3 regions of the Luteibacter sp. NPDC104163 genome follow, and region 3 is predicted to be linked to each of the others. Evidence: predicted binding sites of a transcription regulator. Region 3 holds the regulator's gene; each other region holds the start of a gene.
What was found. The regulator sigma-54, encoded in region 3, starts transcription at its own class of promoters, with help from an activator protein. The targets are predictions, from matches to a motif close to TGGCACGNGCNTTGC.
Positions count from the first base shown of each region.

Region 1: the regulator sigma-54 is predicted to act here: its motif matches at 3,952-3,966, upstream of glnA (type I glutamate--ammonia ligase).
Region 2: the regulator sigma-54 is predicted to act here: its motif matches at 2,537-2,551, upstream of fliD (flagellar filament capping protein FliD).

Region 1 is NZ_JBVJMK010000008.1:31,642-39,382, reverse strand. Features, by position in the region: gene ACZ6YI_RS11710 (DUF2326 domain-containing protein) at 1-987, shown strand, start outside; gene ACZ6YI_RS11705 (alpha/beta fold hydrolase) at 1,092-1,835, shown strand; gene ACZ6YI_RS11700 (YcxB family protein) at 2,158-2,670, opposite strand; gene ACZ6YI_RS11695 (HEAT repeat domain-containing protein) at 2,667-3,734, opposite strand; gene glnA (type I glutamate--ammonia ligase) at 4,009-5,421, shown strand; gene ACZ6YI_RS11685 (OprO/OprP family phosphate-selective porin) at 5,678-6,814, shown strand; gene ACZ6YI_RS11680 (alpha/beta hydrolase) at 6,821-7,741, opposite strand, start outside.
Region 2 is NZ_JBVJMK010000001.1:297,123-304,863, reverse strand. Features, by position in the region: gene flgL (flagellar hook-associated protein FlgL) at 1-357, shown strand, start outside; gene ACZ6YI_RS01300 (flagellin N-terminal helical domain-containing protein) at 758-2,497, shown strand; gene fliD (flagellar filament capping protein FliD) at 2,640-3,998, shown strand; gene fliS (flagellar export chaperone FliS) at 4,019-4,435, shown strand; gene ACZ6YI_RS01285 (flagellar protein FliT) at 4,432-4,725, shown strand; gene ACZ6YI_RS01280 (PilZ domain-containing protein) at 4,747-5,307, shown strand; gene ACZ6YI_RS01275 (sigma-54 dependent transcriptional regulator) at 5,593-7,008, shown strand; gene fliE (flagellar hook-basal body complex protein FliE) at 7,078-7,407, shown strand; gene fliF (flagellar basal-body MS-ring/collar protein FliF) at 7,444-7,741, shown strand, end outside.
Region 3 is NZ_JBVJMK010000004.1:87,007-94,747, reverse strand. Features, by position in the region: gene lptA (lipopolysaccharide transport periplasmic protein LptA) at 1-364, shown strand, start outside; gene lptB (LPS export ABC transporter ATP-binding protein) at 369-1,088, shown strand; gene ACZ6YI_RS06845 (RNA polymerase factor sigma-54) at 1,265-2,746, shown strand; gene hpf (ribosome hibernation-promoting factor, HPF/YfiA family) at 2,865-3,212, shown strand; gene hprK (HPr(Ser) kinase/phosphatase) at 3,293-4,243, shown strand; gene rapZ (RNase adapter RapZ) at 4,249-5,148, shown strand; gene ACZ6YI_RS06825 (PTS sugar transporter subunit IIA) at 5,186-5,578, shown strand; gene ACZ6YI_RS06820 (HPr family phosphocarrier protein) at 5,571-5,840, shown strand; gene ptsP (phosphoenolpyruvate--protein phosphotransferase) at 5,871-7,628, shown strand; gene ACZ6YI_RS06810 (N-acetylmuramoyl-L-alanine amidase family protein) at 7,722-7,741, opposite strand, start outside.

The DNA.
Region 1 (7,741 bases), on a different contig from region 3:
GGCGTTAGGGCTAGCATGGATGAGGATCTGAGGATACTCAGCGATCTTAAGGTCCAGGCTCACGTGGCATCTGAAGAGATATCGCATCTTCAGCTTAAGGAGAAGCTGATCACTGATGCGGCGAGAGAGCTTCGCACCTCAAGTGTCACGATTGATATGGCGGCCTTACGGCAGCTCTATATGTCGGCACGTGATCACGTCGACGGGATACAGAAGTCGTTCGAACAGCTTGTAGAATTCCATAATGGAATGCTTGAGCAGAAGGCCGCATATATCGAACGCGACCTGACGTCAATTCGTGAGCGCATTTCCAGCCTGAAGAATCTGCGTGCCCACGTTGTAAGCGAGGAACGGTCGCTGGCGTCTTCGGTGCTCGATGGGATGACATACGAGCGTTTGTCTGACCTAAACGCAAGGCTAAATGACCTTAGTAGAAGAAAGGGAGAGGCGGAAAGCCAAATTGCATCGATACGATCGGTAAACGCTCGCATCGATGAGATAGAAGTTAGCCTCAGGAATCTCGAGAGTCTCATGTTCTCGCGTGATGCCCAGCAGCGCATTCAGTCTCAACTCAATCGGTTTAATGTCATTTTTTCCGAAGTATCTCAAGAACTTTATGGGGAGAGCTTCGCTGTTAAAGTCGAGCGAGTTGCAAGACGTGGAGCCTCGATATTCAAGTTTTCTGCGTTCAACACGAATATGAGCTCCGGAAAGAAGCAAGGCGAGATCGCTTGCTTCGATCTGGCGTACACAATTTTCGCCGACGATCAGATGATCCCCTGCGTTCATTTTCTGCTTAACGATAAACGAGAGTTGATGCACGGAAATCAGCTCGCGAGGATCGCCGCGCTCGCTGAACGTGAAGGTATTCAGTTCGTTGCATCTATGCTTCGCGACAAGCTTCCCGCTGAATTGAATCAAGACGTGTTCATCGTAACGAGGCTGTCCCAGCGCGATAAGCTATTCCGCATAGAGAAGTATGATTAGGGGTGCCAGTCACCGATTTTGGGGTATTCATAAAATCGGTTCGTCAACACGAGGGGCGCAGATGGTTTCACGAGTTCAGGGCACGACGGTGCCCGCCGGTGGCTATGAGCCACAATAATGCGCCGACACTCGTGCTGCTCCCCGGCATGGATGGTACCGGCATGCTTTTTGAACCATTCCGGGCGTGCCTGGGTGACGATCTGCGAGTACAGATCATTCCATACGCTGATCAGGCCGGCGCCGGATACGACCAGCTCGCGGAGTACGTCGCACCGTTGCTTCCGCCGTCGCCCTTCATCTTGTTGGGTGAGTCATTCGCCGGTCCGCTCGCTATCCTGTTGGCCGCGAAGAAGCCACCCGGCTTGCGTGGCCTGGTGCTTGCCGCGACGTTCGCACGTAGCCCGAGGCCTTGGGCAAGGCATCTCTCGTCCCTGGTCCCACTCATGTTCATGAGCCGGGCCTGGGCGCACGCATCGCTTCCGTTCCTGATCGGCAATCGTGCACCGCGAGCGTTGAGGCAATCCTATATGGAGGCAGTGTCGGGCATTGGGAACGCGGCGCTTCGAGGGCGCCTGGCAGCCACGCTATCGGTGGATGTCTCCTCCTCGCTCGCCTTGACGGTAGTTCCGCTGCTCTGCCTGCGTGCGACACGCGATGTTCTCGTGCCGCAAGCGGCGACGGAGCATATCCACGCCACCCGCCCGGATTCGATTCTCAAGGCAGTCGATGGACCGCACGGCATCCTGCAGTCGAATCCCCAGGCCTGCGCAGACTATGTGCGCGACTTCGTTGCAGCGAACGTCTGCAGGAAGTCTGTTCAACGTCACCAGGGTTTGCGCAACCAGTAAAGGCAGTGCGTACACGACTCGACGGAGTAGGGATCGACCCCACGCCGAAAGGGTGGATAAGGCAACTCGCCACAATGGGGACACTTCGGCGCGGCCGTCCTCGACGTTACGGCCGCTGCGAAGAAGGCGCCCATGCCCGGTATGACGGCCAGGAGCATCCACTTGCCCGCGAGCCACTGGCCTGCCAGGCCAACCACCATCCCGACGCCGCCCACGACGTAGAGCCAGCCAAAGCGTTTCCCGTACGCAGCGAGCGCAGCGCTCCATGCTTTCGTGACCTCGGGATCCAGCGTGGCGCGGATGGGTGGCGAACTCGCCACGGTCACGCTCCGCGCACCCTGACGCCTGCAGCGCGCGCCAGTTCAAGGAAGCGCGCATCGTGCGCGCCACGATCAATGAAGAGCGCGCAGGAGCGCGTGGTGAAGACGTACAGCGTGTGTGGTGACACGCAGACGCTGTGTACCGCGCGCCATGCCACTTCGGCGGACATGACCGTGGTGGTGTACTTCACGGTGTCGCGGGTGATCGTGAACACCGGTGAGCCTTCGCGCTGGGCCTTGTCGGCAAGCCTGCGTACCGTCGTCGTCATCATCCACACGATGAAGCCCAGGCCGGAGACGATGCCGACGATGGGCGGGAGCCAGTCAAGGGGGCGATGGCTCGGCGTACCCACGGAGCAAGCGATCACGGCGACGGCCGCGATCGCCATGACGAACAAGGCGCGCGGCGCCCAGCGGTACATGCCGATCACGCTGCGGCGGAGGCTGGCGGGTGTGCGTACGGTATGGATGGTCAGGACGTCGGTCTGCGGCGTTGGTGCGGTCGCGTTGCTCATGGTTCGCCTGCAAGAAGAAGCGGGTTGGACTTCGGGAAGAGGGAAGGTGAGGCCGGCCTCAGTGAACCCACGCGATCACGCCACTCGCCGTGACGCGTACCGGGGCACGGTGCCATCGAGAAGCTCCCATCGGTGGCGAGAAGGATGTCGGCTGCCGGTAGGACGATGCGGAGCTGGCCGGGCTCGGCTACGGCCCCGTAAGGCGCCCAGGGCAGGCGGCGCCAGTACGTGGCGTGCCAATCGCCGTGCTGGGCGCGCTCGAGCTTGTACACGGCACCATTCACCCAGCCCAGGTGCGACAGACCCGAGATCGCGATGATGTCGGTGCCCAGCCGTGCGATGGCCTGCACGTTCATGTCGCCTAGCTGGCTGACATGGCCTTGACCATCGTCGAAGTACAGCCCACCCCCGAACTCGCCCTTGTCGATGCCGTATAGCCGTCCACCATCGATGGACAGCTCCGGCAAAACCATGGGGCGATCGGTAAGCGCGCAACGCGAGTCGTAAGGCAACGTGCGGCCCAGGGCCCATTCCTGTCGGTGGAACGGGGTAAGCGGCGCCGGGTGCTCGATCTGGTTGATCGCGGCCGCGGCGTAATCCCGAACCGGTGGATACCAATAGCCGCTGGCGGCCCGGTGGAGCGCAGGTAATGCGGCGCGGTCGCCCAGGCGCCCCAAGGCAAGGGCCGCGAAGGCACTGGCGTAGGCATCGGCAGGATCGGCCAGTACGCGCTGGAGTGCCTGCTGTGCCGGCGGGTAGCGGACGTAGCCGAGGGAGGCTGCCGCGATCGCGCGAATGTCGGGTCGTGGACTATCAAGCAGCGCGATGGCGGCGTCTCCCGCCGCCGAGGGTGCGGAGGGTCCCAAGCTTGCCAGATCGAACAGGTCGCCCTCCGTGGGCGCACCTTGCAGCGCTGCAACGAGGTCTTTGCCTTCGCGCGTGGTGGGGCGTGTGTCATCCCGTACGGCTGCGGTGTCTATCGGCGGCAGTGCTGCTTGGGCACCGGCCATGTGCCAGGCCAATAACAGCAAGCACGCGATCCATCGCTGGGGCTTCGCACCCATGGCTCTCTCCCGGTCCCTGAAAGCCGCGACGCCCCCGCCCCGTTCGGCGAGCGCATCTTGCGTGGGCGCGGCGCATTGGCGCAAGGCATGCCGCAACGCAGCCGATTTGGTGCATGAGGCTTATAAATGCACCGTCGTGGTGCAATCCAGCACATGTCATTTGGCGGGTTTATGATGCCGGGGCTTGATCCAGGCCGGTCTTCCCATGCGGGGCCGCTGGCATAGCGATTGCTACAAGCCCTGCGCCCCAACACCTATTGCCGAGGTTTTGCCCATGTCCGCCGCTTCGAAAGTGCTGAACCTGATCCAGGACGAGGAAATCGAGTTCGTCGACCTGCGTTTCGCCGACATGCTCGGCAAGCACCACCACGTGACCTTCCCGGCCCACCAGATCGACGAAGGCACCTTCGAAGACGGCAAGATGTTCGACGGCTCCTCGATTGCTGGCTGGAAGGGCATCAACGAGTCCGACATGGTCCTGATGCCGGATCCGGAAACGGCCCACCTCGATCCGTTCAGCGCGCACAAGCAGCTGATCCTGCATTGCGACGTTCTCGAGCCGAGCACCATGCAGGCCTACGGCCGTGACCCGCGCTCGATCGCCAAGCGCGGCGAGGCGTACCTCAAGTCCACCGGCATCGCCGATACGGCGTTCTTCGGCCCGGAGCCGGAGTTCTTCATCTTCGATTCGATCCGCTGGCAGAACGACATGGGCCGCGTGTTCTACGAGATCAACTCGGAAGAAGCCGCCTGGTCGTCGCGTTACAAGTACGACGGCACCAACACCGGCCACCGCCCGGGCGTGAAGGGCGGCTATTTCCCGGTCAGCCCGGTGGATAGCCTGGGCGACCTGCGCGCCGACATGTGCAAGGTGCTCGAGTCGCTCGGCCAGGTGGTCGAAGTGCACCACCACGAAGTGGCCAATGCGGGCCAGTGCGAGATCGGCACCCGCTTCAACACGCTGGTGAAGAAGGCCGACGAATTGATGACGATGAAGTACGTCATCAAGAACGTCGCCCACCAGGCCGGCAAGACCGTGACCTTCATGCCGAAGCCGATCGTCGGCGACAACGGCTCGGGCATGCACGTGCACCAGTCGCTGTCGAAGAACGGCGAGAACCTGTTCGCGGGTGACCTGTACGGCGGCCTGTCGCAGACGGCGCTGTGGTACATCGGCGGCATCTTCAAGCACGCCAAGGCCATCAACGCGTTCGCCAACAGCACCACCAACAGCTACAAGCGCCTGGTGCCGGGCTTCGAAGCGCCGGTGATGCTCGCCTATTCGGCGCGTAACCGTTCGGCTTCGTGCCGCATCCCGTACGTCGCCAGCCCGAAGGGCCGTCGCATCGAAATCCGCTTCCCGGATCCGATGCAGTCGGGCTACCTGACCTTCACCGTGCTGATGATGGCCGGCCTGGACGGTATCCTGAACAAGATCGACCCGGGTGCACCGGCCGACAAGGACCTGTACGACCTGCCGCCGGAAGAAGAGAAGAACATCCCGCAGGTGTGCGCGAGCCTGGACGAAGCGCTCTCCGCGCTCGATAAGGATCGCGAGTTCCTGAAGGCCGGCGGCGTGTTCACCGATGATTTCATCGATGGCTACATCGCGCTGAAGATGCAGGAAGTGACCCGCTACCGTGCGAGCACCCACCCGCTGGAATTCCAGATGTACTACGCGATCTGATCGCATTCCTCGGGGTGAGGAAGGGAGGGGGAGCTTCGGCTCCCCCTTTTTTTGCCTCAAGCCTGCCCGTTTCCGGCCGATGCAGCAGGGCCAGATGACAGTTTTGTGACCGCCTGTGCCTTTTTGGCCACGCAGGAACCTGCGATGGCTGCTAATTTTTGCTGGAACCGCCGGAGTGGGTGGCGGGGTAGGAAGGGGTACATGAGTGAAGAAGACGATCCTTGCGCTGCTGGCGCTGGCCGGTAGCGCCTGCGCCATGGCGGACGACGCGCCGCGCAACCAGTACGACTGGCGCAACAACTGGCCGACGCACTATGTGTTCGCCGATGGCACCGACCTGGGCCTGTCCGTGAAGTACCAGTTCGATCTGGATCGCTTCAGCAATGACCAGGGTACGTACGAGGACGCCCAGACCAACCGCCGCAAGGAGTTCGGCTTCTTCATCCGCAAGAAGGGCGTGTATGACGCCACGGCGGTGTTCGATTTCCAGGCGAAGACGTGGCTCGACGTGTTCTTCCGCCTGCAGACCAAGGCGCTGCTCGGCGACGATGCCGGCGCGGTGCGCGTGGGCTTCATGAAGACACCGGTGGGCTTCGAGGGCAACACCAGCACGGGTACGACCTCGTTCCTGGAAACCTCGTTACCGATGCAGGCCGTGTACGCCAACCGCCGCATCGGTGTGGATTGGGCACTTGCCCGCAAGGCCTACCTGGTCCAGCTGGGTTACTACAACGGCGGCAACCTGCAGGGCGACCTGGATGGCCGCATGGTCGCGGCACGCGCGGCCTGGACGCCGAACAACGCGCCCGGCCACGTGCTGCACCTTGGCGGTTCCGTCTCACGCGAAGACCCGAAGGGCACGTGGGATGGCCGCGGCCACTACAACGTGCCGTCGGCGCGCCTGCGGGCCTTGCCCGAGGCGGGCCTGATCACGCAGCGCCTCATCGACTCCGGTGCACTGTCGCCCGCCAGCCACATCGATCGCCGCGGCGCGGAGGCGTTGTGGATCGAGGGTCCGTACAGCGTGCAGGGCGAATACCTGGATGCAAAGGTAAAGCTGGTCGGCAAGCCGGCGTACAAGGCGCATGGCTGGTACACCTTTGGCAGCTGGGTGCTCACCGGCGAGTCGCGCTCCTACAGCGCGGGCAACGTGTCCGACGTGGTGCCGAAGGGGCCGTGGGGCGCCGTCGAGGTGCTGGTGCGCTACAGCACCCTCGACCTCGACGACGGCACGACCCGTGGTGGCAACGAACACGACTGGACGCTCGGCGCCAACTGGTACCTCACGAAGTACCTGAAGCTCCAGGCCAACTACGTGCGCGCGTTCAGCGATCGGCGTGACCTGCGCATCGATCCGCATGTGTTCGAGGTGCGTGCGCAGGTCATGTTCTGACGGCGGCTAGCTCTCGCCAAGCATGGCTTCGACCAGCTCGCCGGCATCGGCAGGTGATAGCGAACCGTCGTCCCTTGGCTTGCGCGGTGGCTTCGGCGTGGGCACGTATTTGCACCCGTTGAGCTTCTGGGTGGGCACCACGCCGTCGAGCAGGAAGCGGCCGGCGGCCTCCTCGATGCACGGGGTTCGCGAGCCAGCCACGATCCCATGGCCCGAGACGCCCTGGGCCACGACGATGCGCGCATTGCCAAAACGCTCCAGGATGCGCGAGGCGCCGTCGAGTGGCGTGCGCACGTCGTACTCGGCGTGGATGAGGAGAAAAGGCGCCGTGCCCTGGATGGGCTCCAGCGAGGGACGCGTCGAAACGCGCCCTTGCCACATCGAGCAGACGAGGGCAAAGAACTCGATGCCTTGCTGGCTCGCCGGGTAGTCCCTCGCGCGCTGGCGGGCCACGTCGCGCCAATGCGTTGCCGCCGGGTTCCACGGATTGTCGTTGCAGCGCGTCGCGAGCATCACCGACTCGCGGTTGGGCAGCAGGCGCACGGGCCAGGCCGGTGCATGGATGAGCTCGCCGTCGCCGTCGAGAGGATCGACCGCATCGACCACCTGCGTGTCGTCGCCAAAGAACCAGCTGACCAGCGTTCCGGCGCGCTTGCGGACCTTGCGGTCGACCGCGTCGTCCGGCGCAAAGCGCAGGCCGGCTAATGCAGCGCGGAAATCCGATTCCGTGATCCACGGCGAGGCGGTGACCACCGGGGCGAGCGCCAGCGCGGCCTTCAACGAGGCGGGGCTGTCGATCTTCGGCAGCCATGCCTGCTTCACCCGCGGGTGCATCGCGGACACGGCCCGGATCATGTCTTCTTCGCTTTGCGTGACACCGTAACGTTCGGGCTTCGCCAGCATGGGGCGCACCGCGCGGCGGCGGAA
Region 2 (7,741 bases), on a different contig from region 3:
TCGTCGTCGCAGGATGTGTTCTCCACGGTCGCAGGCCTCATCACGGCGTTCGAAACGCCGGGTGGCGGCGCGGCGATGAACAACGCGGTGAATGCGCAGCTGCAGAATCTCGACCAGGCCCAGGGCAGCTTCCTCAATACGCGTACCCAGATCGGCGCGCGGATGAACACGCTGGACCAGCAGACCAGCCTGGGCTCGGACATGAAGCTGCAGTACGACACGACGCTCTCGGGTCTGCAGGATCTCGACTACGCCAGCGCGGCGAGCAAGTTCTCGCAGCAGCAGAGCGCGCTCGATGCCGCCCAGCAGGCCTACGTGAAGATGCAGAACCTTTCGCTCTTTAATTACCTGAAGTAATTCAGGTACTGAATGGCAGAACGCGTAAGACGTTCACCATGGATGGCTTTGCCGGGCGGTTGCCACCACGCCTCGGTTTCTTGCGACACCTTGGGTTGACCTTTCCACCAACGGCACGGTTGCCGGCCCGGATCCCCCTGGCCGGATTTCCACACAGGAAGTGAAAAATGGCCCTAAACCCCGGCGCACCCGTGCCGATACCTCCCTCGACAGTGGCAGGGCAGGGCTACGTCCCAGGCCCCCGTCAAAAAATAACTGTTGACAGGTAGAAAAAGTTCTCAAGTTTCCTCCCGGCGTGCCGTAAACCTCTCTGAGGCGGAAGGCTTCCCTATCGGAACCCCGCCGGAATACGCCGACACCTACTCCGGCCATTCGGTTCCGCTACCAAAGGATCATTACGATGTCTCTGACCATCAACACCAACATCATGTCGCTGAATGCTCAGCGCAACCTGTCGACCTCGCAGACGAAGCTGTCCTCGGCTATCGAGCGCCTGTCCTCGGGTAACCGCATCAACAGCGCCAAGGACGACGCCGCCGGCCTCGCCATCTCGACCCGCATGACGACCCAGATCAACGGTCTGAACCGCGCGGTGCAGAACGCGAACGACGGTATCTCGCTCTCGCAGACCACCGAGTCGGCCCTGGACGAAGTCACGAACAACCTGCAGCGCATCCGCGAGCTGGCCGTTCAGTCGACCAACGCCTCCAACTCCAACTCCGACCGCGCGGCGCTCGACTCTGAAGTCCAGCAGCGCCTGTCGGAAGTCACCCGTATCGCCACGCAGACCAACTTCAACGGCATGAAGGTCCTCGACGGCTCGGCCAAGAACCTGAGCTTCCAGGTCGGCGCGAACGTCGGTGAAGTGATCAACGTTGGCCTCGATAAGGGCATGAAGGCCGACCAGGTCGGCTCCCTGGCCAGCACGACGGTGTCGGCCAGCTTCGCCACGGGCCTTAAGCTCGCCACGAACGACCTGACGGTCGACACGGGTGCGGGCGCCGTGAGCGTCGCTCCGGCTACCTACAAGAACGTCGACGACCTGGTCACGGCGATCAACACGGCTGCGGGCGGCACGGCCATTGCCAGCAAGGACGCCACCACCGGCGAGCTGAAGATCTCCAACAGCTCGACCACGGCAGGCATCACCTTCGGTGGTTCGGCTGCTGCGACCCTTGGCCTGAGCACGGTGGGTAAGGCTACCGCTGGCGGCGCCACGAGCACGCCGGGTACCGCCACGAACGACATGACCGGCAAGTTCGCTACGCCTCTCACGATCGCGGCGAATGCCCTCACCATTGGTGGCCAGAGCGTCGACGGCACCTTCAACAGCATCGCAGACCTGAAGGCCAAGATCGATGGCCTCGGCATCACGGGTCTCACCACCTCGGTCACCGGCGAATCGCTGACCCTCAGCAACTCGACCGGTGCCGACATCGCCATTGGCGGTGCTGACGCCACCACCCTGGGCTTCGGCGCCAAGGTTGATGCCGCGACCACCGGCACCGGCGCTGCGACCCCGGCTACCGCCACCAGCACGGCCAAGGCCGCCCTCGCTGCCAACCAGCCTGTGACGATCAAGGACGGCGACCTGAAGCTGCAGATCGGCAGCGGCGACGCCTTCAGCATCTCGGGCACGTTCAAGTCGACCCAGGACCTGGCTGACGCGATCAACAGCAAGTCGTCGGAAGGCGTCACCGCGTTCGTCGACAAGGATGGCAACCTGAACCTGTCGTCGTCGCAGGCGATCAAGGTGACGGTGGCCGCTAACAGCACGGCCGAGACGCTCGGCTTTGCGGACGCCAACGTCGCGGTCGATACGAGCCACACCCTGGCCGATTCCAGCGTCAAGACCGTGGATGATGCCAATGCCACGATCAACCGCATCGATGCCGCCCTGCAGTCGGTTTCCGACCTGCGCTCGACCCTCGGTGCGGTACAGAACCGCTTCGAGTCGACCATCTCCAACCTGCAGAACATCTCGCAGAACCTGACCTCGTCGAAGTCGGCCATCACCGACGCCGACTTCGCCCAGGAAACCGCGAACATGTCCTCGGCGCAGATCCTGCAGCAGGCCGGCGTCTCGGTGCTCGCCACCGCGAACCAGTCGCAGCAGATCGTGACCAAGCTCCTCGGCTAATCCGCCCGGAGCTCCGCCTCCCCGGGTTAGCTCCGGGGTTGGCAGGGTAATTGCTTAAGTTGCCACGGGTAGCCCTGCGCGCAGGGCTACCCGTCGGCAAATTGGCGCCCAGGGCAGTGAGGCGTCTTCAAGGAGAAGTCTCGTGTCCACCAATCCGATCACCCTGGGTTCCAGCTCCATCGACGTCGCGTCGATCGTGTCGAACCTTGTAGCCAACAAGCGCGCCGCGACGGATAAAAAGCTTTCCGACGCCAGTTCGGCCAACACCACCCAGATTTCCGCGGTCGGCAATTTCACTTCCTCGCTGACCAGCCTGCAGAACGCCATGAAGGCGCTGACCAGCGGTTCCGCGTTCACCACGCAGAAGACCTCGGTCGGCGACACCACGATCCTCACCGCCTCGGCTGATGACACAGCCGTCCCCGGTACGTTCAATATCGTGGTCGGCAAGCTCGCCACGGCCCAGAAGACCTCGTCCGGCGCGATCAGCAGCTCGACCGCTGCCGTCGGTACCGGCACGCTGACGATCGCCATCGGCGACAAGTCGATGAGCCTGGACATCGGCAGCACGGGTAATTCGCTGCAGGACATCCGCGACAAGATCAACAAGGCATCGGATAACCCCGGTGTGACTGCCAGCATCGTGACCGGCAAGGACGGCGCGCACCTGGTCCTTTCGTCGGTTTCCACGGGCGCTGCCAACGCGTTCTCGGTCACCGCCAGCGGCGGCGACGGCGGGCTATCCAAGCTCGCGTTCGACCCGACGACGGATACCCCGACGACCAAGGCTCAGGATGCCGAATTCACCATCGATGGAACCGCGGCGACCAGCGCGACGAATACCGTGGCCGATGCGATCGATGGCGTCACGCTGAACCTGGTGAAGGAAGGTCCTAGCAGCGTCAGCATCACGACCGATACGTCGGCCGTGACCACGGCGGTCCAGAGCCTGGTCACCGCCTACAACTCGTTTGTGTCCACGTACCAGACCCTGACCAAGTACGACGCGACCAATAACCAGGTCGGCGCCCTCATCGGCGACGCCACGGTCATGTCGATCAAGAGCCAGGTCTCCAGCCTTATCGGCTCGCACGTCGCGGCGGCCAACGGTGGCCCCACTTCGCTCAGCAGCCTGGGCGTGTCTTTCCAGGTCGATGGCACGCTGGCGTTCGATTCCAGCAAGCTCACCAAATACATGGCGTCTAACCCGAAGGAGACGCAGAGCCTGCTCAGCGGCGACAACGGCATCGCGCCGAAACTCGACAAGCTGATCACGAGCTGGACCTCCAGCTCCGGCATCCTGACCCAGCGCACCAATAACCTGAACCAGAAGACCAAGGATATTGCGCAGCAGCAGTCGGATTACGACCAGCAGATGCAGGACTACACCAAGCGGCTGACCACGCAATACACCGCGCTGGACACCATGATGACCAAGCTCAGCAGCACCAGCAGCTATCTCCAGCAGCAGTTCGACGCGCTGAGCAACTCAAACAAGTAACACGGTAGGAACGACTAGACATGGCACTGGGATACTCGCGCGGCGCAGGCGCCTACCAGCAAATCCGCACCGGCGGTGGCATTGAATCCGCCGACGCGCACGGCCTGGTCACCCTCCTGATGGAAGGTGCCCTCGAGCGCATCCGCCTGGCGGTGGCTTGCATCGCCACTGGCAACGTCGCCTCGCGTGGCGAAGCCATTTCCAAGGCCATCGAGATCATCGGCGGCCTGCAGGCCGGCCTGAACCACGAGGTGCAGCCCTCGCTGGTCGAGCGCCTGGATGCCCTGTACGACTACATGAGCCGCCGCCTCCTGTTCGCCAACCTGCACGCCGATACCCTGGCGCTGGACGAAGTGGCGACCCTGCTTGGCCAGATCCGCGACAGCTGGGTGGCTATCCCCGCTGAAGCTCGCCAGGTGGCAGGGGCCGGGGCATGAACATCACTTTCTGCGACATCGATCGCGTCCTGACCCTGACCGAGGCCATGCACGCCGCCGCTTCGGAAGGGCGCTGGGATGACCTGACCGGCCTGGAAGCGGAGCGCGACCCCGTGTTGCGTGCCGGCACGATGCGCCCGGCACCGGAAACGCTCGAGTCGCTCAAGTCGATCATGCTGATCGACAACCTGATCAAGGACCTCGTCTCGGCCGCCCGCGACGAGACCGCGCTGGCGCTCGGTTCCTCGAACCGGGTACGCAAGGCCGTGGCTGCGTATACTTCGTTCTGATTTCACCACGGTGGCAGGCCCATGAGTGACTCGACGTGGAAGGCCTTTTCGGAGCGGGTCACCTGGGACGCCCGGTTCCACGCCACCTGTGAGCCCGCCGAGCGCCCCGCGCCGGCCGCCCTGGCTTCGGTCAACGATCGCAACGCTAACGTCCTGGTCGCCGTAGCCGCCCTGATGGACCGCCGGGTCGATACCGGCGACGAGGACAACGCCCTCAGTCATGAGGTCGCCCGGCTGGATGCCAAGCTCAACGTCCTCATGGAGATCGTGAACCGCCTTCTCCTGCCGCAGTCGGCCCTGCCACCCCGCATTTCCCTGCGCTTCAACGCCCTTGGCGTGGTCCTCCCCTGGGACGGCCTGCCGCCCGTGGGCGAGTCGGTGCTGGTGAAGCTGCACTTCGATGTGGTCAGGGCGCTGCCCCTCGAACTGCCGGGCATCCGCCAGCCGGGGCCCATGGACGGCAAGGGTTTCGTGGCCTTCGATGGCCTTTCCGAACCGGTCCGCGACGAGATCGAGCGGCTGGTTTTCCGCCAGCACCGGCGCCAGGTCGCCGAGGCCCGGGCCCAGTCGGCCCAGGGGTGACCTTTTACGTCACGTGACGTAAGAACGTCGCGTGTCTTCCTGCGTCACATTCGTGACGCGTGTCGTCACGATTGACGCTGACGCTCACCGGGGCGTTTTCACACGTTGCCGAAAAGGTTTTCCCTACACGGCGACAGTCCGTTCCCTGACGCGGATTTCAGGCTTTTCCCGTCGGTTTTCCGACGTTGGCACGCTCCTTGATTGATACCTTGCAACGAAGGCGACGGGATTCCAGCACGGACCCGCCCAGGGGCCTTCGATCATTCTCTACGCGAGGTATATCCGGTGAAGTCGTCCAACTTTCTCGTTGTCGAATCCGACCCGTCCCGCGCCGATGCCGTGGGTTCGGCGCTTGCCTTCCTGGGTTACCGCCCGGTGCTGGCCAGCCGCATGCACACGGTGGAAGCGGGCGAGGCCTGGCGCGGTGCCTATGTAGGCACGGTGGACGACGAGGCCGAGCTGGAAGGCTACCTCGCACCGCTCGGCCGCCAGGCCCGCGAACTGCCCATGCTGGTCGCCGCCGATTCGCCGATCGCCACCGCGCTGATCGCCGACGACAACATCCAGAACGTCGAGCTGATCGACATGCCGCTGCGCTACGAGCGCCTGTCGGAAGCCCTGCGCAGCCTCCAGGCCCGCATGCAGCCGGCGGTCTCCAGCCTGCGCTTCGTCGGCCAGTCCGGCCCGATGCAGCGGGTGAACGCGCTGATCCGCCAGGTCGCCCCGTTCGATTCCAGCGTGCTCGTGCTGGGCGAATCCGGCAGCGGCAAGGAACTGGTCGCCCGCACCATCCACGATTGCTCGCCGCGCCGTGACAAGCCGTTCGTCGCGATCAACTGCGGCGCCATCCCGGCCGAGCTGCTCGAAAGCGAACTGTTCGGCCATGAGAAGGGCGCGTTCACCGGCGCGATCAGCTCGCGCAAGGGCCGCTTCGAACTGGCCGAGGGCGGCACGCTGTTCCTCGACGAAATCGGCGACATGAGCCTGCCGATGCAGGTGAAGCTGCTCCGCGTGCTGCAGGAGCGCGTGTTCGAGCGTGTCGGCGGCAACCGTGCGCAGCGCTGCGACGTGCGCATCATCGCCGCGACCCACCGCGATCTCGAGGGCGCCATCGAGCGTGGCACCTTCCGTGAAGACCTGTTCTACCGCCTGTCGGTATTCCCGCTGGAAATGCCGCCGCTGCGCCAGCGCCTGGAAGACCTGCCGGCGCTTATTGCCGAATTCAACCAGCGCCTGGTCACCCGTGGCCTGTCGTCGGTGCGTTTCACCCCGAGCGCCATGAACGCCCTGTGCGCCCATGCGTGGCCGGGCAACGTCCGCGAGCTGTCGAACCTGGTGGAGCGCATGGCCATCCTCATGCCCCAGGGCGATGTGCGCGCCGCCGACCTGCCGGAAAAGTACCGCGGTGCGACGCCGGTTGAGGAAGTATCGGGTGCGGCGCTCATCGCCATGATGGAAGCCGAACCGGACGTGACGGAAACCTTCCGTTACGGCGGTGAAGGCGATCCGTCGGTGCTGCCGCAGGGCGGCCTGGACCTCAAGGATCACCTCGCCGGCATCGAGATCGGCCTGATCCGCCAGGCGCTGGATTCCGCCAACGGCGTGGTCGCCCATGCGGCCAAGCTGCTCCGCGTGCAGCGTACGACTCTCGTGGAAAAGCTGCGCAAATACGGCCTTTCCGAAGCTGCGCAGGCAGGCTGATCGTTCTTCACGGTTGGCATGGGTCGTGCTTGAAGTGTCGGTAAGACGATTACGCGTTGGAAAACCGTCATGACCACGATCGACGTCAACAGCCTCCTGCTCCAGATGCGCCGCATCAGCGCGCAGACCGAAATGCCCGCCATCCGTGGCGTGGGCGAAGCCGCCCCCGTGCAGAAGGGCTCGTTCGGTGACCTGCTCAAGCAGTCCATCGATGGCGTCAACGAAACACAGCAGAAGGCCGGCCAGCTCTCCACGGCCTTCGAACGCGGCGACCCGGGCGTGGATCTCGCCCAGGTGATGATCCAGGGCCAGAAAGCCGACCTCGCGTTCCGCGGCATGACCGAAGTGCGCAACAAGATGGTCGATGCCTACAAAGAAATCATGAACATGTCGGTCTAACCGGCGTGCCACGTATCCCAGGACTGACTACTCCCCATGGCTGATAACGGCGTCGCTACCACGGACACCAGCAACGCATCGCGCATGCACTCGCTGAAGTCGCTCGCGCAGACGCCTGCCGCGCGCCAGCTGTTCATGCTGGCCGGTATCGCGGGTGCCGTCGCTATCGGCATCGCCGCGGTGATGTGGTCGCGTGCCCCGAACTACGGCCTGCTCTACGGTGGCCTGGAACAGAAAGACGCGGCGGCCGTGACCCAGGCGCTGCAGACCCAGAACGAGCCGTACACGCTCAGCACCGATGGCAGCTCGATCTTTGTACCGGTGGCCGACGTGG
Region 3 (7,741 bases):
GAAGATCACGGGTGACAAGGCCACGGTTTACCTCAACGACGATAATTCGGTGAAGCGTGCGGTGATCGATGGCAAACCCGCGACGGTCCAGCAGCAGGACGAAGTGGGCAACTGGATGCACGGCCGCGCCAGCAACATCGATTACGACAACGAGACCAGCGTCGCGATCCTTACCGGCAACGCCCACGTCGACCAGCCCAACAAGGGCACGTCGGATGGCGACAAGCTGACGTACAACACGGAAGACAGCACGATGAAGGGCGAGAGCAACGGCACGTCCACCATCCACATGACCTTCCAGCCGAAGACCCAGCCAGGCGCCGCCCCCGCGGCCAAGCCGGCGGACAACACGAAGAAGCCCTGACACGATGCTTTCAGCCCAAGGCCTGCAGAAGCGGTTCCGCGCCCGCCAGGTGGTACGCGATTTCGCCTTTTCCATCCGCGAAGGTGAAGTGGTGGGCCTGCTCGGCCCCAACGGCGCCGGTAAGACCACCTGCTTCTACATGGTGGTCGGCCTGATCCAGGCCGACGCAGGCCAGATCAAGCTGGACCAGCAGGACATCACCGGCCTGCCCATGCATGCGCGCGCCAAGCTCGGCATCGGCTACCTGCCGCAGGAAGCCTCGGTGTTCCGCCGCCTCAGCGTGGCCGACAACATCCTGGCCGTGCTGGAACTGCGCGACAACATGACCCAGAAGCAGCGCGAGGACGAACTCGAGAGCCTGCTCGACGAGCTGAAGATCTCGCATATCGCCGAACAGAAGGGCATCAGCCTTTCCGGTGGCGAACGCCGCCGTGTGGAGATCGCCCGCGCCCTCGCCGCCCGCCCGCGTTACATGCTGCTCGATGAGCCGTTTGCCGGCGTCGACCCGATTTCGGTGGGCGAAATCCAGCGCATCGTCCGCCACCTGAAGGAACGCGGCATCGGCGTGCTCATCACCGACCACAACGTCCGTGAAACCCTGGGCATCTGCGACCGCGCCTACATCCTCAACGACGGCGAGGTGCTCTCCAAGGGCACCCCCCAGCACATCCTGGCCGACGAAAAGGTCCGCGAGGTGTATCTGGGCCGTGAATTCCGGATCTGATTTCGCCTTTGTGGGAGCGCGCTTGCGCGCGATGGGGGCTCCCGCAGCCCCCATCGCGCGCAAGCGCGCTCCCACGACTACGCAGAATCGGCCGGGCGGCATAGGCGTGCAGGGCGGCTGGTTTAGGGGGGCCGCGAGGGGTTAGGATGGCTCGGTAACCCGATCTTGCGAAGGTAATGAAACCCGGACTTCAGTTTCGCCTGCATCAGCAGCTCACGCTGACGCCACAGCTCCAGCAGGCCATCCGCCTGCTCCAGTTGTCGCAGCTGGAGCTCGAGGCCGAACTCCGCCAGATCGCGGAAAGCAACCCGCTGCTCGAGTTCGCGGAAGACGCCGAGGCGGAAGCGGACGCGCCGGAAGAAAGCGCCAGCTTCGACGAGGCCATGGAGTACCGGGCCCGTGACGAGCAGCCCGCCAAGGCGACCCGCGAGGAAGAATCCACCGCATCGCCCTCCGACGAACTTACGCCGGACTGGGACGACGACCGTTTCCAGGGCGAGGCCGGCGACTACGCGGGCGCCCCGTCACGTAATGGTGGCGGCGACGAAGAAGGCTTCGAGCCGCAGAACGCGGCACCGGAAAGCCTCCAGCAACACCTCGAATGGCAGCTCAACCTCTCCCAGTTCACCCAGCGCGACCACGCCATCGCCACGGCGATCATTCATGCGCTGGACGAAGACGGCTACCTGCGTGATGGCTGCGAGGCGGTCCAGACGGCCCTGCGCGAATTCCACTGCGAGCTCGACGAGATCGAAGCGGTGCGCAAGCGCATCCAGCGCTTCGATCCGACCGGCATCGCCAGCCTGGACCTGCGCGACTGCCTGCTCTGCCAGCTCAGCCAGTTCTCCGAAGAAACACCCCAGCGCAACCTCGCCATCCGGATCGTCACCGACGAGATCGAGCTGCTGGCGCGCAACGATACCGGCAAGATCGCCCGGCGCCTCAAGGCCGCCGAGGCCGATGTCGCCGTCGCCGCCTCACTCATCCGCAGCCTGGATCCCCGGCCCGGTGCCGCGCTGGACGCCACCCCGGTCGAATATGTGGCACCGGATGTCTACGCGCGCCGCGAGAACGGCCGCTGGCGGGTCAGCCTCAATCCGGATGCCCAGCCCCGGCTGGGCCTGAACCAGCATTACTGCAACCTGATCGCCCGTGCCCGCGGCGATGACGCCACCTGGATGAAAGGCCAGCTCCAGGAAGCCCGCTGGCTGCTGAAGAGCCTGCAATCGCGTGCCGAGACGCTGACCAAGGTCGCCGAGGTGATCGTCCGCCGGCAGAGCGCCTTCCTCGATTACGGCCCCGAGGCCATGCACCCGCTGGTGCTACGCGAGGTGGCCGAGGAGGTGGGCATGCACGAATCGACCATTTCCAGGGTGACCACGCGCAAGTACATGCACACGCCGCGCGGTACCTTCGAGCTGAAACATTTCTTTTCGAGCGGCGTGGCCACGGAAGACGGCGGCAGCGCGTCCGCGACGGCCATCCAGGCCATGCTGCGCAAGCTGATCACGGCGGAAGACCCGCGTCGCCCGCTGTCCGACCAGGCCCTCGCGGAGGAATTCCATCGACGCGGTATTCAGGTCGCACGCCGTACGGTGGCCAAGTACCGTGAAGCGATGCGCATCCCCAGTTCCAGTGAACGCGTTCGCGCGAGTTAAGCGCGGCGCGGAACCCCCTCGGAGGATCACGGTCCCATAGTCGACAGGTTCAGGAGCGGCACCCGCCACTCCCCTCTCGCCGCCCCAGCGGCGGCACCCTCAGCAAGAAGGAGGCGTCATGCAAATCCAGATCAGCGGCCAGCACATCCAGATCACCCCTGCCCTGCGCGAGCGCGTGGAACAGCAAATCGGCCGCTTCGAACGCCTTTTCGACAACATCACCGCCTTAGATGTCGTGCTATCCGTGGATAAGGCTGAACACAAGGTGGGCGGAACGCTCCACTGTTCGGGCACCCGGCTCCACGCCGAGGGCATCATCCGCCAGGAAGACGGCACGATCGGCGATGGCATGTACAAGGCCATTGACGCCATGATCGCCAAGCTCGCCGACCAGCTGAAAAAGCATAAGGAAAAGCTTAAGGACCACCACAACAGCGAGGTCCGCGAGGCCCGCGCCGCCACGTAAAGCCCCCAGGCGGCCTGTGGCACAATATAAGCAAGCCGGTACCCCTGCGTACCGGCTTTCTTTTTGACAGGAACCCCCGCGTGGATCGGCTCACCGCCAGACAACTCTTCGACGGCGTCCATGAACGCATGGCCCTGCGCTGGATCGCGGGCATGCGTGGCGAAGCCCGTGTCCTGGAGCCGAACGCCAAGCTCAGCCGCCGCCCCTCGCTGGTCGGCTACCTGAACGTGATCTACCCCAACAAGGTGCAGATCATCGGTACCGAGGAGCTGAACTACCTCGACGGGCTGGATTCCCGCCAGCGCTGGGAAGCGATCCACAAGATCGCGGCGTACCAGCCGGCCGCGCTCATCGTCACGAAGGACCAGGCGATCCCGCCGGACCTTCGCGAGGTGGCCGAGGAAACCGACACCCCGCTCTGGCAGAGCACCAAGCGCGGCCACGAGCTGCTCACCTACCTGCAATACCACCTGGCGCGCACGCTGGCCCCGCGGGTCACCCTGCACGGCGTGTTCCTCGAGGTGTTCTCGATCGGTGTCCTGATCACCGGCGACCCCGGCTCGGGCAAGAGCGAGCTGGCCCTGGAACTCATCAGCCGCGGCCACCGCCTGGTCGCCGATGACGCCACCGAATTCACCCTGATCGCCCCGGATGTCATCGATGGCGCCTGCCCGGAGCTGCTGCAGGACCTGCTCGAGGTCCGCGGCCTGGGCGTCCTAAACATCCGCGAGATGTTCGGCCACACGGCGGTCAAGCCGTCGAAGTACCTTCGCCTGGTGATCCACCTGAAGCCGATGAAGGATGGCGAGGAGACCGACGCGATGACCCGCCTCACCGGCGATGTCAGCAGGCGCAACGTGCTGGACGTCGACGTACCCAAGATCACCATCCCCGTAGCGCCTGGCCGCAACCTGGCGGTGCTTGTGGAGGCGGCCGTGCGCAACCATGTACTGAAGAGCAAGGGCATCGATCCCGCCCAGACCTTCATCGACCGCCAGGCGCACCAGATGCGCCGGTTCTCCCCGTGGTGACCCCGGTGAACGACGAGCTCCTCAAAGGCCCCATCATCGAAGCCGGCGCCATCCACCTGGTGGTGCTCACCGGCATGTCCGGTGGCGGCAAGACCGTCGCCCTCCGCGCGCTGGAGGACCTGGAGTTCTACTGCGTCGACAACATGCCGGCGGAACTCATCCCGCAGCTGGTCGCCGCCGTCAGCCAGGGCGAGCACGGTCCGCGCCGTCGCATCGCCGTGGGCGTGGACGTACGCAACCGTCGCTCCGACCTCGAGCGCATGCCGCACGTGCTGTCGGAGCTCTCGAGCGCCGGCCTCCACGTACACCTGATCTTCCTGGACAGCCGCGACGACGTCCTGATCAAGCGCTATTCGGAGACGCGCCGCCGCCATCCACTGGCGGCCGAGCGCCGTTCCCTCGCCGATTCCATCGCGGAAGAGCGCCGTCTGCTGCGCCCGCTGGTCTCGATCGCCGAGAAGGTCATCGATACCTCGGAGCTCAACGTCCACCAGTTGCGCCGGCTGTTCGCGACCGGCTACGCGGCGGCCAGCGATGGCACCACGCTGCTGTTCGAATCGTTTGCTTACCGCCGCGGGCTGCCGTCCGACGCGGATTTCGTCTTCGATGCCCGCTGCCTGCCCAACCCGCACTGGGACCCGCGCCTGCGGCCGTTCTCGGGCAAGGACCAGCCGGTGCGCGAATACCTCGACGCGCAGCCCATCGTGGGCGAATACTATGCCGACGTGGCGCGCTGGCTGGATACCTGGCTACCGCGCTTCGAAGGCGAGGACCGCAGCTACGTCACGGTCTCCATCGGCTGCACGGGCGGTCGCCACCGCTCGGTGTATCTCGTGGAGCGCCTTGCCCGGCATTTCCGCGAGGGACGCGGCAACGTACTGACTTTCCATCGTGAGCTCGAATGAGCACCTTTAGCTTTCCCTGCCAGCCGGAGTACCTGCGATGAGCGTCGGCGTGCTCCTTATGACGCACGAAGCCGTGGGCCAGGCCCTGGTCTCCGCCGCGCGCCATGTGATGCCCAAGCTCCCGCTCACGGTGGATGCCGTGGAGGTGCCACCCGGCGCCGACCCGGACATCATGCGCTCGCTTACCGCGAAGCATGCCCGCGAGCTCGATACGGGCGATGGCGTACTGGTGCTGGCCGACCTCTACGGCGCCACGCCGTGCAACATCGGCCTCTCGCTGGGCGCGCTGGGCGTGAAGCTCCGCTGCGTGTCCGGCCTGAACCTGCCGATGCTGCTCCGCGTCCTCAACTACTCTGAAAAATCGTTGCCCGAACTGGCGGAAGTCGCCGCCACCGGTGGCCGCGGAGGGATCTTCATCGATCATGCTTGAACAGGAAATCACGGTATCCAACCGGCTTGGGCTGCATGCCCGCGCATCGGCCAAGCTCGTCCAGCTGGTCTCCAGCTTCAAGGCCACGGTGCACCTCATTAGCAAGGGACGCGAAGTGAACGCGCAAAGCATCATGGGGGTCATGATGCTGGCGGCGGGCATGGGCTCGGTGCTGATGGTGCGCGCCGAAGGCGATGATGAAGCGGCCGCGCTGGCCGCCGTCATCGCCCTGTTCAACAACAAGTTCGACGAAGGGCAGTAACAGCATGGGCGCCAGGGGGGCGAAGCACGCATGAGGTACCAGCTGACCGGCAACGCCGCATCCCGGGGCATGGCCCTGGGCCGGGCGCGTCTGGTCCAGCCGAGCCTGTACACGGCTGACATGCGCATGCTCGAGGACGCGGAAGTCGCGCCCGAACTGGACCGCCTGCACAAGGCCCTGGACCATGCGCGCGCCGAGCTGCGCGAACTGCGCGGCAAGCTGCACGGCGCGCTGGCCCGCGAGGTTGGCGACTTCATCGATGCGCATAGCCTGCTGCTCGATGACGAGGAGCTGCTGCGCGGCCTCGATGAACTGATTTCCGTCGGACACTACACCGCCAGCGCCGCGCTCAAGATGCAGCGCGACCGCCTCGCGGCGGTGTTCGACGCCATGAACGACCCGTACCTGAAGAGTCGCGGCGAAGACATCGACCAGGTCATCGGCCGGGTCATGTCCGCGCTCTTCCAGCAATCCAGCCGCGAAGAGCGCAAGCTTGCGGCGCGCGTCGGCGAGATCATCGTCAGCGATACCGTCGCTCCCGCCGACATGGCCAGCCTGGCCGGCCAGGGCATGCTCGGCGTGGTCGCCAGCGCGGGCAGCATCTACTCGCACAGCGCGATCCTGGCGCGCAGCTTCAACCTGCCCATGCTGGTGGGTACGAAGGATGCGCTCGCCACCATCAACGATGACGACCTTGTCCTGATCGACGCCGAGCGCGGCGAGGTTATCGTCCACCCCACCGCCCAGGATCTCGCCCGCTACCGGCAGTGGCAGCGCCAGGCCGCCGCCGAAGGCCGGCGCCTCGCTGAGCTCGCTTCCGCCCGGACGCTGACCCGCGATGGCGCGCATGTGCGTCTGTTCGCGAACGCGGAGCTCGCCGGCGATGTGACCCTCGCGCGCTCACGTGGTGCCGACGGCGTGGGCCTGTATCGCTCCGAATTCCTGTTCCTGCGCCAGCGCGGCCTGCCCAGCGAGGACGAGCAGTTCGCGGCGTACCGCGACGTCGTGCTCGGCATGGGCGGCCTGCCGGTCACCATCCGCACGCTCGATCTCGGCGCCGACAAGGCCGACGCCGCCGGGCTTGCCATCCGTGGCGAAGACAACCCGGCGCTGGGCGTGCGCGGCATCCGCCTCTCGCTGCGCTACCCCGATATCTTCCTGGTCCAGTTGCGCGCGATCCTCCGCGCCGCCTGCTACGGCCCGGTGCGCGTGCTGGTGCCGATGGTCACCCACATCGGCGAGCTCATCGAGGTCCGCAAGCTGATCAAGAAGGCCCGCGAGCAGCTTTCGCTCGAAGACCAGGAACTGCCCGAGCGACTCGACATCGGCGCCATGATCGAAGTCCCCGCCGCCGCGATCGGCGTAACGTCGATCCTGCAGAAAGCCGACTTCCTCGCCATCGGCACCAACGACCTCGCCCAGTACACGCTGGCCGCCGACCGCAACAACGATGCCCTCGAAGGCATCTACGACCCGCTGCAGCCGGCGTTCCTGCGCCTCATCGCACACATCATCGCCTCGGCGCGCCGCGCGAAGAAGCCGGTAAGCCTGTGCGGCGAAATCGCCGGCGACACCCAGTTCACCGCCCTGCTCCTGGCCATGGGCCTCGAAGAATTCTCGATGCACCCGGGCCAGCTGCTACAGGTCCGCGACCGCCTGACCAGCCTCGACTGCGCTGCGCTGCGTCGTGCCGCGCCGCATCTGTTCCGCTCGCATACGCGCGATGAGGTCGAAGAACGGTTGCTGGCGGTAGTCGCCAAACAGGATGGCTGCGCCGGCGCAGCCTGAGTCACCCGCCAAAAAAGGAAGCGCGCCCCGACGCTTTGTGGGAGCGCGCTTGCGCGCGATAGCGACAGGCACACCAAGTGCGCCATGGGCCCATTACCCCGCCGTACAAGCCA